2 regions of the Rahnella variigena genome follow, and region 1 is predicted to be linked to the other one. Evidence: predicted binding sites of a transcription regulator. Region 1 holds the regulator's gene; the other holds the start of a gene.
What was found. The regulator LexA, encoded in region 1, represses DNA repair genes until DNA is damaged. The targets are predictions, from matches to a motif close to TNCTGTATGTACATACAGNA.
Positions count from the first base shown of each region.

Region 2: uvrB (excinuclease ABC subunit UvrB) is a predicted target of LexA. The motif match lies at 2,957-2,976, and genes of this name have one in related genera.

Region 1 covers NZ_NSDJ01000001.1:1,096,303-1,103,037, reverse strand. Annotated here, with positions in the region: gene zur (zinc uptake transcriptional repressor Zur) at 1-503, shown strand, start outside; gene CKQ54_RS05090 (CsbD family protein) at 707-916, opposite strand; gene dinF (MATE family efflux transporter DinF) at 1,108-2,472, opposite strand; gene lexA (transcriptional repressor LexA) at 2,771-3,379, opposite strand; gene CKQ54_RS05075 (diacylglycerol kinase) at 3,499-3,867, opposite strand; gene plsB (glycerol-3-phosphate 1-O-acyltransferase PlsB) at 3,998-6,481, shown strand; gene ubiA (4-hydroxybenzoate octaprenyltransferase) at 6,581-6,735, opposite strand, start outside.
Region 2 covers NZ_NSDJ01000001.1:2,195,707-2,202,441, forward strand. Annotated here, with positions in the region: gene bioC (malonyl-ACP O-methyltransferase BioC) at 1-528, shown strand, start outside; gene bioD (dethiobiotin synthase) at 717-1,397, shown strand; gene CKQ54_RS10150 (ABC transporter ATP-binding protein) at 1,402-2,112, opposite strand; gene CKQ54_RS10155 (hypothetical protein) at 2,129-2,557, shown strand; gene uvrB (excinuclease ABC subunit UvrB) at 3,102-5,108, shown strand; gene CKQ54_RS10165 (VF530 family protein) at 5,175-5,543, shown strand; gene CKQ54_RS10170 (isochorismatase family protein) at 5,584-6,108, shown strand; gene CKQ54_RS10175 (gluconeogenesis factor YvcK family protein) at 6,174-6,735, opposite strand, start outside.

The DNA of each region.
Region 1 (6,735 bases):
TGAATAATCCGGAAAAATTACTTTCGCAAGCTGAAGAACTTTGCCAGCAGCGCAATGTTCGTCTTACGCCGCAGCGGCTGGAAGTACTGCGCCTGATGGCGCAACAACCCGGTGCCATCAGCGCCTACGATTTGCTGGATCTGCTGCGTGTCAGCGAGCCACAGGCAAAACCGCCAACCGTTTACCGCGCGCTGGATTTTCTGCTTGAACAAGGCTTTATCCATCGGGTTGAGTCGGCTAACAGCTACGTGCTTTGCCACCATTTCGAAGAGCCGAGCCACACGTCTGCGCTGTTCATCTGCGACCGATGCGGGCTGGTGACAGAAAAAACCACTGACGGTATTGAAGAGCGTCTGGCGAAACTGGCGACGGAATCCGGCTTTGAGCTTCGCCATTCTGTCGTGGAAGCCCACGGTTTATGCGGAGAATGTAAGGTTGTGGAAACCTGTGACAGCCATGAGCACTGCGATCATGACCACAGTATTGTGGTGAAAAAACGCTAAGGGATTTAGGTATTTGAGCGGGGATTTACTGAAGCTGAGTATGTGAAAAAGCTAAGAAGTGAAGTACAAAAGCTAATAAGTGAAGACATTAAGTAGTGAAGACATAAAGTTGGGTACATCCGTGTACCCGTATCCTGAAGCGTTCCGGGTAGGAGCAGCTAAATCTCAGGATACGTCACTGACACGCGAGGGGGAGTCGCGTATTACCAGTGATATTTGTTGCTGGTTTCCCATTCCTTGAGCTCTTTCTCGGCCTGATCTTTCTGATAGCCGTAACGCTCCTGAATCTTACCAACCAACTGATCACGTTTACCTTCAACCACTGTCAGGTCGTCATCGGTCAGTTTGCCCCATTTTTCTTTCACTTTCCCTTTGAACTGTTTCCAGTTACCGTCGGCTTGGTCCTTATTCATAAAATATCTCCTGTTACCTTGGGTTTATGGAGCTGCGTTTTGTTCCGGCAGCCCGTCCTTAACACTTCTAAGGTTAGTAGAGAATCTGGATTAATCCTCTCCGAACAGGGATAAAAACCATTATTAGGATTATTCCAAAGCAGGAAATAACGGCAAAAGAACATTTATCTCTTTGATAAAACACTGCCAATTCAGTGTCCGGGAGAAGAAAACCAGGTATCGCGCTGCCAGTAACGACGCCATATCCAGCCCAGTGAAATCCCGCGCAAGCCGAGGAAGACGGTCAGCGCCAGCCATAACGCATGGTTTCCCAGCACCGGTAAGGTCATAAGCGTCAGCCCGTAACCAAGCGCAGCAACCACCATGCTGTTACGCATATCCCGCCCGCGCGTGGCACCGATAAACATCCCGTCGAGCAGATAACACCAGACCGCCACCAGCGGCAATACAATTTGCCAGCCGAGGTAATGATCCGCCAGCTCGCGCAATTCGGGGAGTGATGTGAGCGCATTTATAATCGCCCCGCCGGCTACGGCATAAATTAGCGCAAAGGCCAGCGCCACCAGTCCGGCCTGACGGCACGCGGCATGCCACACGTTGAGCAGCTTTTCGCGATTGCGCGCACCGAATGCCTCACCGGAATGGGCTTCGATGGCATACGCAAAGCCGTCGAGTGCAAATGCGGTAAAGGTCAGCAGGTTCATCAGAACAGCGTTGACCGCAACAATGTGGCTGCCCAGCCGCGCACCCAGTATGGTCAGTGAGGCAAAGCATAGCTGCAACAGCAATGAGCGCAGCATGATGTCGCGGTTAAGTCCGAGAAGACGGCGCAAATTACCGCGCCACGCACCGGTGATTTCTGCACCGGTGATACCGCGTCGTTTCATGACACGCCAGACAAAATACAGCCCGATGAACAACGTGAAATACTCTGCACTGGCAGTTGCCATTGCCGCACCACGTACGTTCAGCCCCAGCCCCATTACCAGCCAGATATCCAGAATAATATTCAGCAGATTTCCCGCGATCAGCAAAATCACCGGCCCGCGAATATACTGGATGCCCAGCAACCAGCCGAGGATCACCAGATTCGCCAGAGAAGCAGGCGCACTGTACCAGCGGATTTCGATAAACAGCCTCGCCTGTTCCAGCACCGACTGACTGCCACCCACGACATGAAACGCCAGCTCCATCAGCGGATGGCGAAATAACAGGATGATGACACCGGCCAGCACCGCCAGCAAAAAGGGCTGCACAAAAGCACGTGCCAGCAACTGATTGTCTTTTGCGCCCAGCGCCTGTGCGGTCATGCCGGTGGTGCTCATGCGCAAAAACAGCAGCATCATGAAGAGGAAAGTCGTGACCATCGAACCAACCGCCACACCACCGAGATAATCGGCACTGTCGAGATGACCGATCACTGCGGTATCCACCAGACCAAGAAGAGGCACCGTGATATTGGAAAAAATCATCGGTAACGCCAGCGTCCAGAGTGCTTTATCTGCGGGGCTTAGAAAGGTGTTTTTAAATGATTGTCGCAGGGAATGATGTTGCATAGAGAATCTCATGCCGGAGGTTCAGGTTATGCCCAAAATGACATCGCCCCGAAAGGGGCGATGATGAGAGAAACGCATTTCTCTTTGAATTCACATGGATGCCAGAGGCGGCCGCCATCCATATTCAATTAGTTTTAGTTTTCTCTATCTGAAACAGCAATTGCTGACTCAGCAATTTCTGACCGAGTAATTCGAGTTACAGGAAGGCGGCAAGTAAGAGAATCCCGATGAGCTGATATGAGTCAGTGATTCGGGTGAACGCACGCAGCCAACGCGTCTGCAGCTCGAAGTACGAAGGTCAGATCCAGTTGCCGTTACGGATGACGCCTACGGCTAGCCCTTCAATACTGAAATTCTGTTCGCGCAAATCCACCACGATCGGCTGGAATTCGCTGTTCTCAGGCAATAACTGCACCACGCTGCCCTGCTTTTTCAGGCGTTTCACGGTGACTTCATCGTCGATACGCGCCACGACAACCTGGCCGTTACGCACGTCCTGCGTTTTATGCACGGCCAGCAAATCGCCGTCGAGGATACCAATGTCACGCATCGACATCCCGCTGACGCGCAGCAGGAAATCGGCGCTCGGCTTGAACATCGCCGGATCAACCTGATAATGCCCTTCGATATGTTGCTGTGCCAGCAACGGTTCACCGGCGGCAACGCGGCCGATCAGCGGTAAACCTTCTTCTTCTTCCATCAGCAGACGGATACCACGAGATGCACCGGAGACAATCTCGATAACGCCTTTACGTGCCAGCGCTTTCAGGTGTTCTTCCGCCGCATTGGGAGAACGGAAACCCAGACGCGATGCAATCTCTGCGCGAGTCGGTGGCATACCGGTGGTGGAGATATGATCGCGAATAAGGTCGTAGACCTCTTGTTGTCTGGTCGTTAAAGCTTTCATTCCGCCCCCTGGTTGTTTATACAGTCTTGCTGTGAGTATATACAGCTAAACGGTCAATGAAAACCTAAGATTGAATAAAAACAGGGCATAACGGTGATTCCTGGAATACAGATTCCAGATCAGAACCATCGCGGCCAAAAGATACTGACCCAGACAAAAATCGCCAATATGATGGTCAGAAGTACGGCAGCAGAACCGATATCTTTTGCCCGCCCTGAGAGCACGTGAAACTCAGAGCCGATACGGTCAATCGCGCATTCCACCGCACTGTTGAGCAACTCGGTGACGCAGACCAGCATCACGGAGCTTACAAGTAAAATGCGTTCAACCGTGCTGACATCGAGCCAGAAAGATAACAAAATTAACGGGATAGCCACGCTGGCTTCCTGGCGAAAAGCCGCTTCGTTCTGCCATGCGGCTTTCAATCCTTTCCAGGAATATCCGGCCGCTTTATAAATTCGGGTAAATCCAGTGACTTGGTTCGCCATTTCGGGTACTGATCCTTGAAGGGTTGTCCTTAAAAGTGTGCCGTATTTTAGCTTTTATATGACCACAGATCTCCACGGATCTTTCTGGTATCCTTGCGGCGAAATGGCTAACAAGAGGCTTCACGTTTTTATGTCAGGTTGGCGTAGACTTTATTACACATTATTGAATTTACCACTCTCATTGCTGGTAAAGAGCAAGGTCATACCTTCAGATCCGGTTACCGAGTTGCATTTGGACCCGACGCGCCCGATTTTGTACGTATTGCCTTACAACTCCAAAGCAGACTTGCTGACGTTGCGTGCGCAATGTCTGGCAGAGAATCTGCCCGATCCCCTTATTCCGCTGGAAATCGACGGAACGCTGCTGCCAAGCCATGTTTTCATTGCTGAAGGCCCGCGCGTGTTCTCGTATTACACGCCGAAGCAGGAATCCGTAAAGCTGTTCCACGACTATCTGGATTTGCACCGCAACAATCCGGATTTAGACATCCAGATGCTGCCGGTTTCCGTGATGTTTGGTCGTGCGCCGGGCCGTGAAGGTCAGGATGATACGCCGCATCTGCGCGTACTGAATGGCATCCAGAAATTCTTTGCCGTGCTGTGGCTCGGACGTGACAGTTTTGTCCGTTTCTCCAATACCGTTTCCCTGCGCTATATGGCGACAGAGCACGGCACCGACAAAACCATCGCTCAGAAACTGGCACGCGTGGCGCGTATGCATTTCTCCCGCCAGCGTCTGGCAGCGGTCGGCCCGCGTCTTCCGGCGCGTCAGGATTTATTCAATAAATTGCTGGCTTCCAAAGCCATCGAAAAAGCGATCGAAGACGAAGCCCGCAGCAAGAAAATTTCCCACGAAAAAGCCCAGCAGAATGCTATCGCGCTGATGGAAGAAATCGCGGCGAACTTCTCTTATGAGGCCGTGCGTCTGTCAGACCGCGTGCTGAGCTGGACGTGGAATCGCTTGTATAAAGGCATCAACGTCAACAATGCTGAGCGTGTCCGTCAGCTGGCGCTCGATGGTCAGGAAATTGTGTATGTGCCCTGCCACCGCAGCCATATGGATTACCTGCTGCTGTCTTACGTGCTCTATCACCAGGGGCTGGTGCCGCCGCATATCGCTGCCGGTATCAACCTGAATTTTTGGCCGGCTGGCCCGATTTTCCGTCGTCTGGGTGCGTTCTTCATCCGTCGTACCTTTAAAGGCAACAAGCTTTATTCCACCGTTTTCCGCGAATATCTGGGTGAGTTGTTCAGCCGCGGTTATTCGGTCGAATACTTTGTGGAAGGTGGCCGTTCACGAACCGGACGTCTGCTGGAACCGAAAACCGGTACGCTGGCGATGACCATTCAGGCCATGCTGCGCGGCGGTTCACGTCCGATTACGTTAGTGCCGATTTACATCGGTTACGAGCACGTGATGGAAGTGGGCACGTACGCCAAAGAATTACGCGGTGCGACCAAAGAGAAAGAAAGCCTGACGCAGATGCTGAACGGGCTGCGCAAGCTGCGCAACCTCGGTCAGGGTTATGTGAACTTCGGCGAGCCGCTGCATCTGACCACTTACCTGAACCAGAATGTACCTACCTGGCGTGAAGCGATCGACCCAATCGAAGCGCAGCGTCCGAGCTGGCTGACGCCAACGGTGCAGGATCTGGCAGAGCAGATTATGGTGCGTATTAACAACTCAGCCGCGGCTAACGCCATGAACCTGTGTTGTACCGCGCTGCTGGCATCGCGTCAGCGTTCACTGACCCGTGAACAGCTGACCGAACAAATCGACTGCTATCTGCAATTGCTGCGTAACGTGCCGTATAACGCAGATTCGACGGTGCCTGATCTGACCGCCGATCAGCTGCTCGATCACGCGCTGAACATGAACAAGTTCCAGGTCGAGAAAGACAACATCGGTGACATCATCGTTCTGCCGCGCGAGCAGGCTGTTCTGATGACGTATTACCGCAACAATATCCACCATATGCTGGTATTGCCGTCACTGATTTCAAGCATCGTGATGCATCACCGTCAGGTCACCCGCGCAGAATTACTGCGTCAGGTGGAACTGATTTACCCGATGCTCAAAGCTGAACTGTTTATGCATTTCGATAAGTCAGAGCTGCCGCAGGTACTGGATGTTCTGACGCTGGAACTGGCACGTCAGCAAATCATTCATCTGGAAGACGATGAACTGACCCTGAACCCGGCGCGTATCCGTACCCTGCAACTGCTGGCCGCGGGTGTGCGTGAAACGCTGCAACGCTATGCCATTACTTTCTCGCTGCTCACCAATAATCCAAGCATCAACCGCGGTGCGCTGGAGAAAGAGAGCCGGATTATGGCGCAGCGCTTGTCCGTTTTACACGGTATCAATGCACCTGAATTCTTCGACAAAGCAGTGTTCTCAACGCTGGTCGGCACATTGCGCGCTGAGGGTTATATCAGTGACACCGGTGATGCGATTCAGGAACAAACGCGTGAGATTTACATCATGCTCAGTGATCTGATGACGCCGGATATCAAGCTGACGATCGAAAGTGCGGGAATGCCTTCTGAGCTGCCACAACCGACAGAGCCACCGGCTGAGCCGAAAATGGATGTGCGCGATACCGATCATTAACCGGTATTAGCGAACGCCTGCTGGCTGGTAAAACAAAACGCCCGGACTTTTTACAGAGTCCGGGCGTTTTTTATGGATGCCGTCTTTGGTCTGGAAATCTTAGAAACTGAACGCTGATAAGCTCATCAGAATGCCGAGGAACAGCACCAGTCCGACATAGTTGTTCTGACGGAAAGCCAGGAAACAGGCATCGCGTTCGCGTTTAGCAATCAGCTTTTGCTGATGCATAAACAGCGCAGCGGCCAGCAGCAGCG
Region 2 (6,735 bases), 1.1 Mb from region 1:
GAGCTGGATTCCGCCGATGAATATGTGCCGGGCGACATAGAACGTTTGCCGTTCGCCGACAATTCTGTCGACATTTGTTTCAGCAATCTGGCGGTGCAGTGGTGTAACGCGTTACCGCGCGCGCTGGAAGAAATGCACCGCGTTACCCGCAACGGCGGGCTGGTGCTGTTTTCCACGCTGGCAGAAGGTTCGCTTAACGAACTGGCTGCGGCATGGATGAAAGTCGATGGCCGCCGTCACGTGAACCAGTTTCTGACGCCGGACAAAATAGCCGAAGCCTGCGCACCGTATCGACACGAAGTAACCTTCAGCGACCACGTGGCCGAATTCCCCGATGTGATGTCACTGATGCGCTCGCTGAAAGGCATCGGCGCGACGCACATCAAAAACGGCCGCCTCGGCGGTCTGGGAGGACGCGAACGTCTGCAATTGCTGGAAAAACACTACGTCCGGCGCGACGGCATCCTGCCCCTCAACTACCGGCTGGTCTACGGCATTTTGCAGGTCGAAGAACTTATCCCACGTTAACAAAGCTCCTCCCAGGCTTGAAACAGGCGCGGTCTGCTCCCTCCCCAGCGAAGGGGAGGGCTGGGGTGGGGTATTAATGGCAACTCTGGAGTCGTCTTTAAAACCCCCTCCCGACCTCCCCCTTCGCAGGGGGAGGAGCAAAACCTGATTTCAATGTGGGGAGGGAGCCAACCAACCCCAGGCTTTTCATGAAACAAAAATACTTCATTACCGGCACCGACACTGAAGTCGGAAAAACCGTCGCGACCACCGCATTCTTGCAGGCTGCCGCATGTGCCGGACACACAACCGCCGGATACAAACCGGTGGCATCTGGCAGTGAAATGACCGCCGAAGGGCCACGTAACAGCGATGCTCTGGCGTTGCAGGCTTACAGCACCGTGGGTCTGCGTTATGACGAAGTGAATCCCTGCACTTTTATCGAACCGACCTCACCGCACATCGTCAGCGAACTGGAAAAGCGTCCGGTTGACCCGCAGGTGTTATCCGCAGGTTTACGTCATCTGGAACCGCTGGCGGACTGGGTGATTGTGGAAGGCGCGGGCGGCTGGTATACGCCACTGACCGCGGATTATACCTTTGCTGACTGGGTTATCGCCGAGCAGTTGCCGGTGGTGTTAGTGGTGGGAATGCGCCTCGGCTGCATTAACCACGCGGTGCTGACGGCGCAGGCGATCGCACAAAGCGGATTGCATCTGGCGGGCTGGATAGCCAACGACGTGCAGGAAACGGGGAAGCATCATCAGGCGTATATGGATACGCTCACGCGTATGCTGCCTGCGCCGCTGCTGGGCGAGATCCCGTACCTGAGCGCCGGACTGGACGTTAATCTGGGACAATATCTGGATCTTGACCGTCTCACGGCGTGAAACATCAGACCGTCAGATAGTTTTTGATTAACTGATCGTCGAGCTGTGCCAGCGTGCCTTGTGCGACATCGCGGCCGCCATCGACCAGACAGAACCGGTCGGCGACGCTGCGGATGAACGGCAGTTTGTGGCCGACCAGCAATAATGTCAGACCCAGATCCCGGTTCAGGCGGTGAATAATATTGCCCATGTTCGCCGCCATCGATGCGCTGGTGTGCTCGGTCGGTTCATCCAGTATCAGTAATTCGGGCTCCTGAACCAGCGCCCGGCTGATGGCCAGCTGTTGCTGCTGGCTTTCATCAAGCTCTCCCGCCTTACGCGTGCCCATCTCTTTTAACGCCGGAAACAGGTCATAGACTTCTTCAGGCACGCGACGCGTCTTATTCCGGCTCGCCATCATGGCGATTTGCAGGTTTTCATCGACACTCATCTGCGAAAAAATCTGCCGCCCCTGAGGTACATAACCGATACCCATCTGTGCGCGGCTTTCCACAGGCAGATTCAGCAGACTTTGCGGCTCTTCATCACGCGATTGCCAGGAAATTGCGCCGCTTTTCACCGGAAGATGCCCCATGATGCAATTGATCAGCGTCGTTTTGCCCACGCCATTTCGCCCGATCAGGCAGGTGCATTGCCCGCGGTACAGTTCGAGATTGATGTCCCAAAGAATATGTTTTTGCCCATAGTACTGATTAACGGATTTTACACTTAACATCAGACATACCTCCCTCATGGCGCTTTTCACCGGACTGCATTTTGACGGCCACTGTCATGTTTCTGACATTTATGTTCCGCTGTATGCGCGTTCTACAGGGGAATCCTTCACGAAATCTCTTCAAAGAGTGAATTTGCAACTCTCAGGCCAAGTTTTACCAGGGAGTGATAAAAAGAGACGTTACGTGGCTGTTAACAGGCCACGTACGGATGATTTAGGATTATTCATGAGTATTGTCAGGATTTGGAGATTCGGCGTGAGCCGTTGTAAAAGTAAACTGCACTTTGGCAGTGCCGGTTTCACTAATTTTGGTGCAAGGTTTGCGCCGTTGAGAAGCTGGAAAATCCTGATCAGATGCACTTTTGGGTTTTGCAAGGAACATCCGCTCGGAAATCCAGGCGAAATAGGCATAAATAAGGAGATAAAAAAGATAAAAAATAACTAAAAAAGAGCTCTCAGGCGCTGACGGAGCAAAAAATGGTTTTTTACCAACTCCCGCCGCGCCTGGTGTACTGAGACTTATCCACTATTCCTGTGGATAACCTTGTGCATGAGAGTAAGAAAAGTTGCTACAGACGAGTCAGGACGCGGCTTGCGCTCAGTTTGCCCGTATTCGCAGCTTTTTGATGATGTGGTTTTATATCAATGAGTTAGTTAAAAGCAATACAGGCGTAATTCGTTCGTCACAGTTGTGTCAATCTTCGTCAAGCTGTGGTCAGAAAGTGAGTAGCGGTAAATATCGGGATAAAAATGTCAACTGATGGTGAGATTTCTCATTTGCCATAACCTAAAAAAGTGCAGTGGCAGCAAGATGTTAAAAGAGGTGCTGATTTTATCGATTGGAAGCTGGTTTTATATACAGTATTATAACAGCGGTAAAATTTGGACTGGCAAAAATTGCCAAGTCTTTCATACTATTTTTCCCCGAACTGTTCACCGGTTCAGCCCGTACGGCCTTGTGCATTTCCATTTCAGTCAGGTAGCCCGTCATGAGTAAAGAGTTCAAACTGCATTCCGAATTTAAACCTTCAGGCGATCAGCCTGAGGCGATACGCCGCCTGGAAGAAGGGCTGGAGAACGGGCTGGCGCACCAGACGTTGCTCGGGGTGACCGGTTCAGGCAAAACTTTTACCGTGGCGAATGTGATTGCTGACCTGAACCGTCCGACGATGGTGCTCGCCCCGAACAAAACGCTCGCGGCGCAGCTTTATGGCGAGATGAAAGAGTTCTTTCCGGAAAACGCGGTGGAATATTTTGTCTCCTACTACGATTACTATCAGCCCGAGGCCTATGTCCCGAGCTCAGACACTTTTATTGAAAAAGACGCCTCAGTGAACGAACACATTGAGCAAATGCGTCTTTCCGCGACTAAAGCCCTGCTGGAACGCCGGGATGTCATCGTGGTAGCGTCAGTTTCTGCCATCTACGGTCTGGGTGATCCGGACTTGTATCTGAAAATGATGCTGCATCTGACCAAAGGGATGATCATCGATCAGCGAGCCATTCTGCGTCGTCTGGCGGAGCTGCAATATTCCCGTAACGATCAGGCTTTCCAGCGCAGTACTTTCCGCGTGCGCGGGGAAGTCATTGACGTGTTCCCGGCAGAATCTGACGATCTGGCGCTACGCATTGAACTGTTCGATCAGGAAGTCGAACGTCTGTCGCTGTTTGATCCGCTGACCGGTCAGGTTCAGCACGAAGTGCCGCGTTTCACCATCTACCCAAAAACGCACTACGTGACCCCACGTGAACGCATCGTGCAGGCGATGGAAGAAATCAAAGTCGAACTGGCGGATCGCCGTAAAGTGCTGCTGGCCAATAACAAACTGCTGGAAGAACAGCGTATCAGCCAGCGCACGCAGTTTGATCTCGAAATGATGAACGAGCTGGGTTATTGCTCCGGTATCGAAAACTACTCGCGCTACCTTTCAGGGCGCGGGCCGGGCGAGGCACCTCCGACGCTGTTCGATTACCTGCCTGCCGACGGTTTGCTGATTGTTGATGAATCCCACGTGACCATCCCGCAAATCGGCGGGATGTACAAAGGCGACCGCTCGCGTAAAGAAACGCTGGTTGAATACGGTTTCCGTCTGCCTTCCGCGCTGGATAACCGCCCGATGCGCTTTGAGGAATTCGAAGCGCTGGCGCCGCAAAGTATTTATGTCTCGGCCACGCCGGGTAAATACGAACTGGAGAAATCCGGTGATGATGTGGTCGATCAGGTGGTGCGTCCGACCGGTCTGCTGGACCCGATCATCGAAGTGCGTCCGGTGACCACCCAGGTGGACGACTTGCTGTCTGAAATTCGTAAACGTGTGGCGGTTAACGAGCGTGTGCTGGTCACTACGCTGACCAAGCGTATGGCGGAAGACCTGACCGAGTATCTTGAAGAACACGGCGAGAAAGTACGTTACCTGCACTCTGACATCGATACCGTCGAGCGTGTGGAGATCATCCGCGATTTACGTCTGGGTGAATTCGATGTGCTGGTCGGTATCAACTTACTGCGAGAAGGGCTGGATATGCCGGAAGTGTCGCTGGTGGCCATTCTGGATGCCGACAAAGAAGGCTTCCTGCGTTCTGAACGCTCGCTGATCCAGACCATTGGCCGTGCGGCGCGTAACCTCAACGGTAAAGCGATTCTCTACGGTGATAAAATTACCAACTCGATGGCCCGCGCCATTGAAGAAACCGAACGTCGCCGCGCCAAACAGGAAGCGTATAACCTCGAAAACGGCATCACGCCGATGGGGCTGAACAAGAAGATCTCCGACATCCTGCAACTCGGTCAGCCTAAGACCAAAAAGAACAAAGACAAACGCGATGCAGAAGCGGCGCAGACCTTCAAATCGCTTACGCCGAAAGCGCTGGAGCAACGCATCAAAGAGCTGGAAAGCAAGATGTATGCGCACGCGCAGAATCTGGAATTCGAAGAAGCAGCCAATACCCGCGACGAACTGCATGCCTTGCGCGAGCAGTTTATTGCGATTTCATAACGAGAAGGGTGGTAGACTGCGCGGCTTAAAAATCATGACCCAGACATTTTAACGAAGAGCGAGCCAATGACTGACACACCACAAAATCCTGGCGCAGCGAAAGATCCGCTGCACGGCGTCACGCTGGAAAAACTGCTGACAACGCTGGTGGATAACTTTGGCTGGCCGGCGCTGGCCTCGCAGGTGAATATCAACTGCTTTAAAAGTGACCCGAGTGTGAAATCCAGCCTTAAATTCTTGCGCCGTACGCCGTGGGCGCGCAAGGAAGTGGAAACGCTGTATCTGGATTTCATCGAAGGTCATCTGCGCCCGGACATGACACGCAGCAAGCGCCGCACACCGCTCTCAGCACAGGCTCCGCAAAAGCCAAAAGTCAGTACCGCCAAACCGGCTGCCGACAGCCCGTGGAATAACCATCCGCTGGTGAAAAAGTAATTTACGCGCATTTCATTCTGTTCATTTGAGGGGAAGGATCGTGTCAGAGCAACAGGTTCTTATCGTGATCGATATGCAAAACGGAGTGTTCATCTCCCCGCGTTATGACCGCAGCGGACGGGCTGAGCGCATTAATCAGCTGATTGACCGGGCAGGGCGCGTTATTTTCATTCAGCACGCTGAAGGTGAAATGACCGAAGGCAGTGAATTCTGGCAAGTGTTACCTGAACTTCATCAGCCGGAAGGGGCAATTTCTGTCACCAAAACCGCCTGTGATTCTTTCTATCGCACTACGCTCGAATCGGTATTGCAGGAACTGAACGCGACCCGTTTTACGGTCTGTGGTTGTGCAACGGATTACTGCGTTGATACCACCATCAAAGTTGCCGCCAGCAAAGGCTATGCCGTGACCGTCGCATCGGACGCGCATACCACCGGCGACCGCACGCATGTGACGGCGCAGCAACTGATCGGTCAGCATAATGAAGTGTGGCGTGAGTTATCCGTGCCGGGCAATCCGGTTACCGTGAAAACCACCAATGAGATCCTGGCTGACTGGCAGTAAATTCAGTTTCCGGACGCAAAAAAGGCCGCATCGCGCGGCCTTTCGTGTTTCTGCTATTCAGTAAATCAGAGCATCTTTTGCAGCGCTTCTTCGATGGCCGCCCGCAACATATCGCGGTCATGGCGATAGGGCACATCGCTGGCTTCGAGCGGGCTCTGAATAATCAGATGTTCAGCCGCGCTTCCACCAACTGTCACTTTCGGCCCCACAATCGCGGCATCTGCACGGCGACCAATGCGCGCTTCGATCATATCCAGTTTGTTATCCAGCGTCAGAGAAGCCGCGGCGACGCTGAGTTCTTTCCCCAGATTGCCGATATACACAATGTGCGCACGGCTGCGACGCAGCGCAGTGGTGAGGTCATTCATCAGCAACAGCGGCATCAGGCTGGTGAAGAAACTGCCGGGGCCAATCAGGATCAGATTAGCTTCTGCAATTGCCTGCAACGCTTCGCGCGTGGCCGGCACCTGAGGTTCAAGCCGCAGTTCCCGCGGGATCTGCGTCAGTTTATCGACATTCACTTCTCCATGAACCGTTTCACCGTTGGCATCAATGGCGGCCAGATCGACCGGCTGTTCTGACATCGGGATCAGTTCGGCATCCACTTTCAGCAGGCTGCGCACCAGA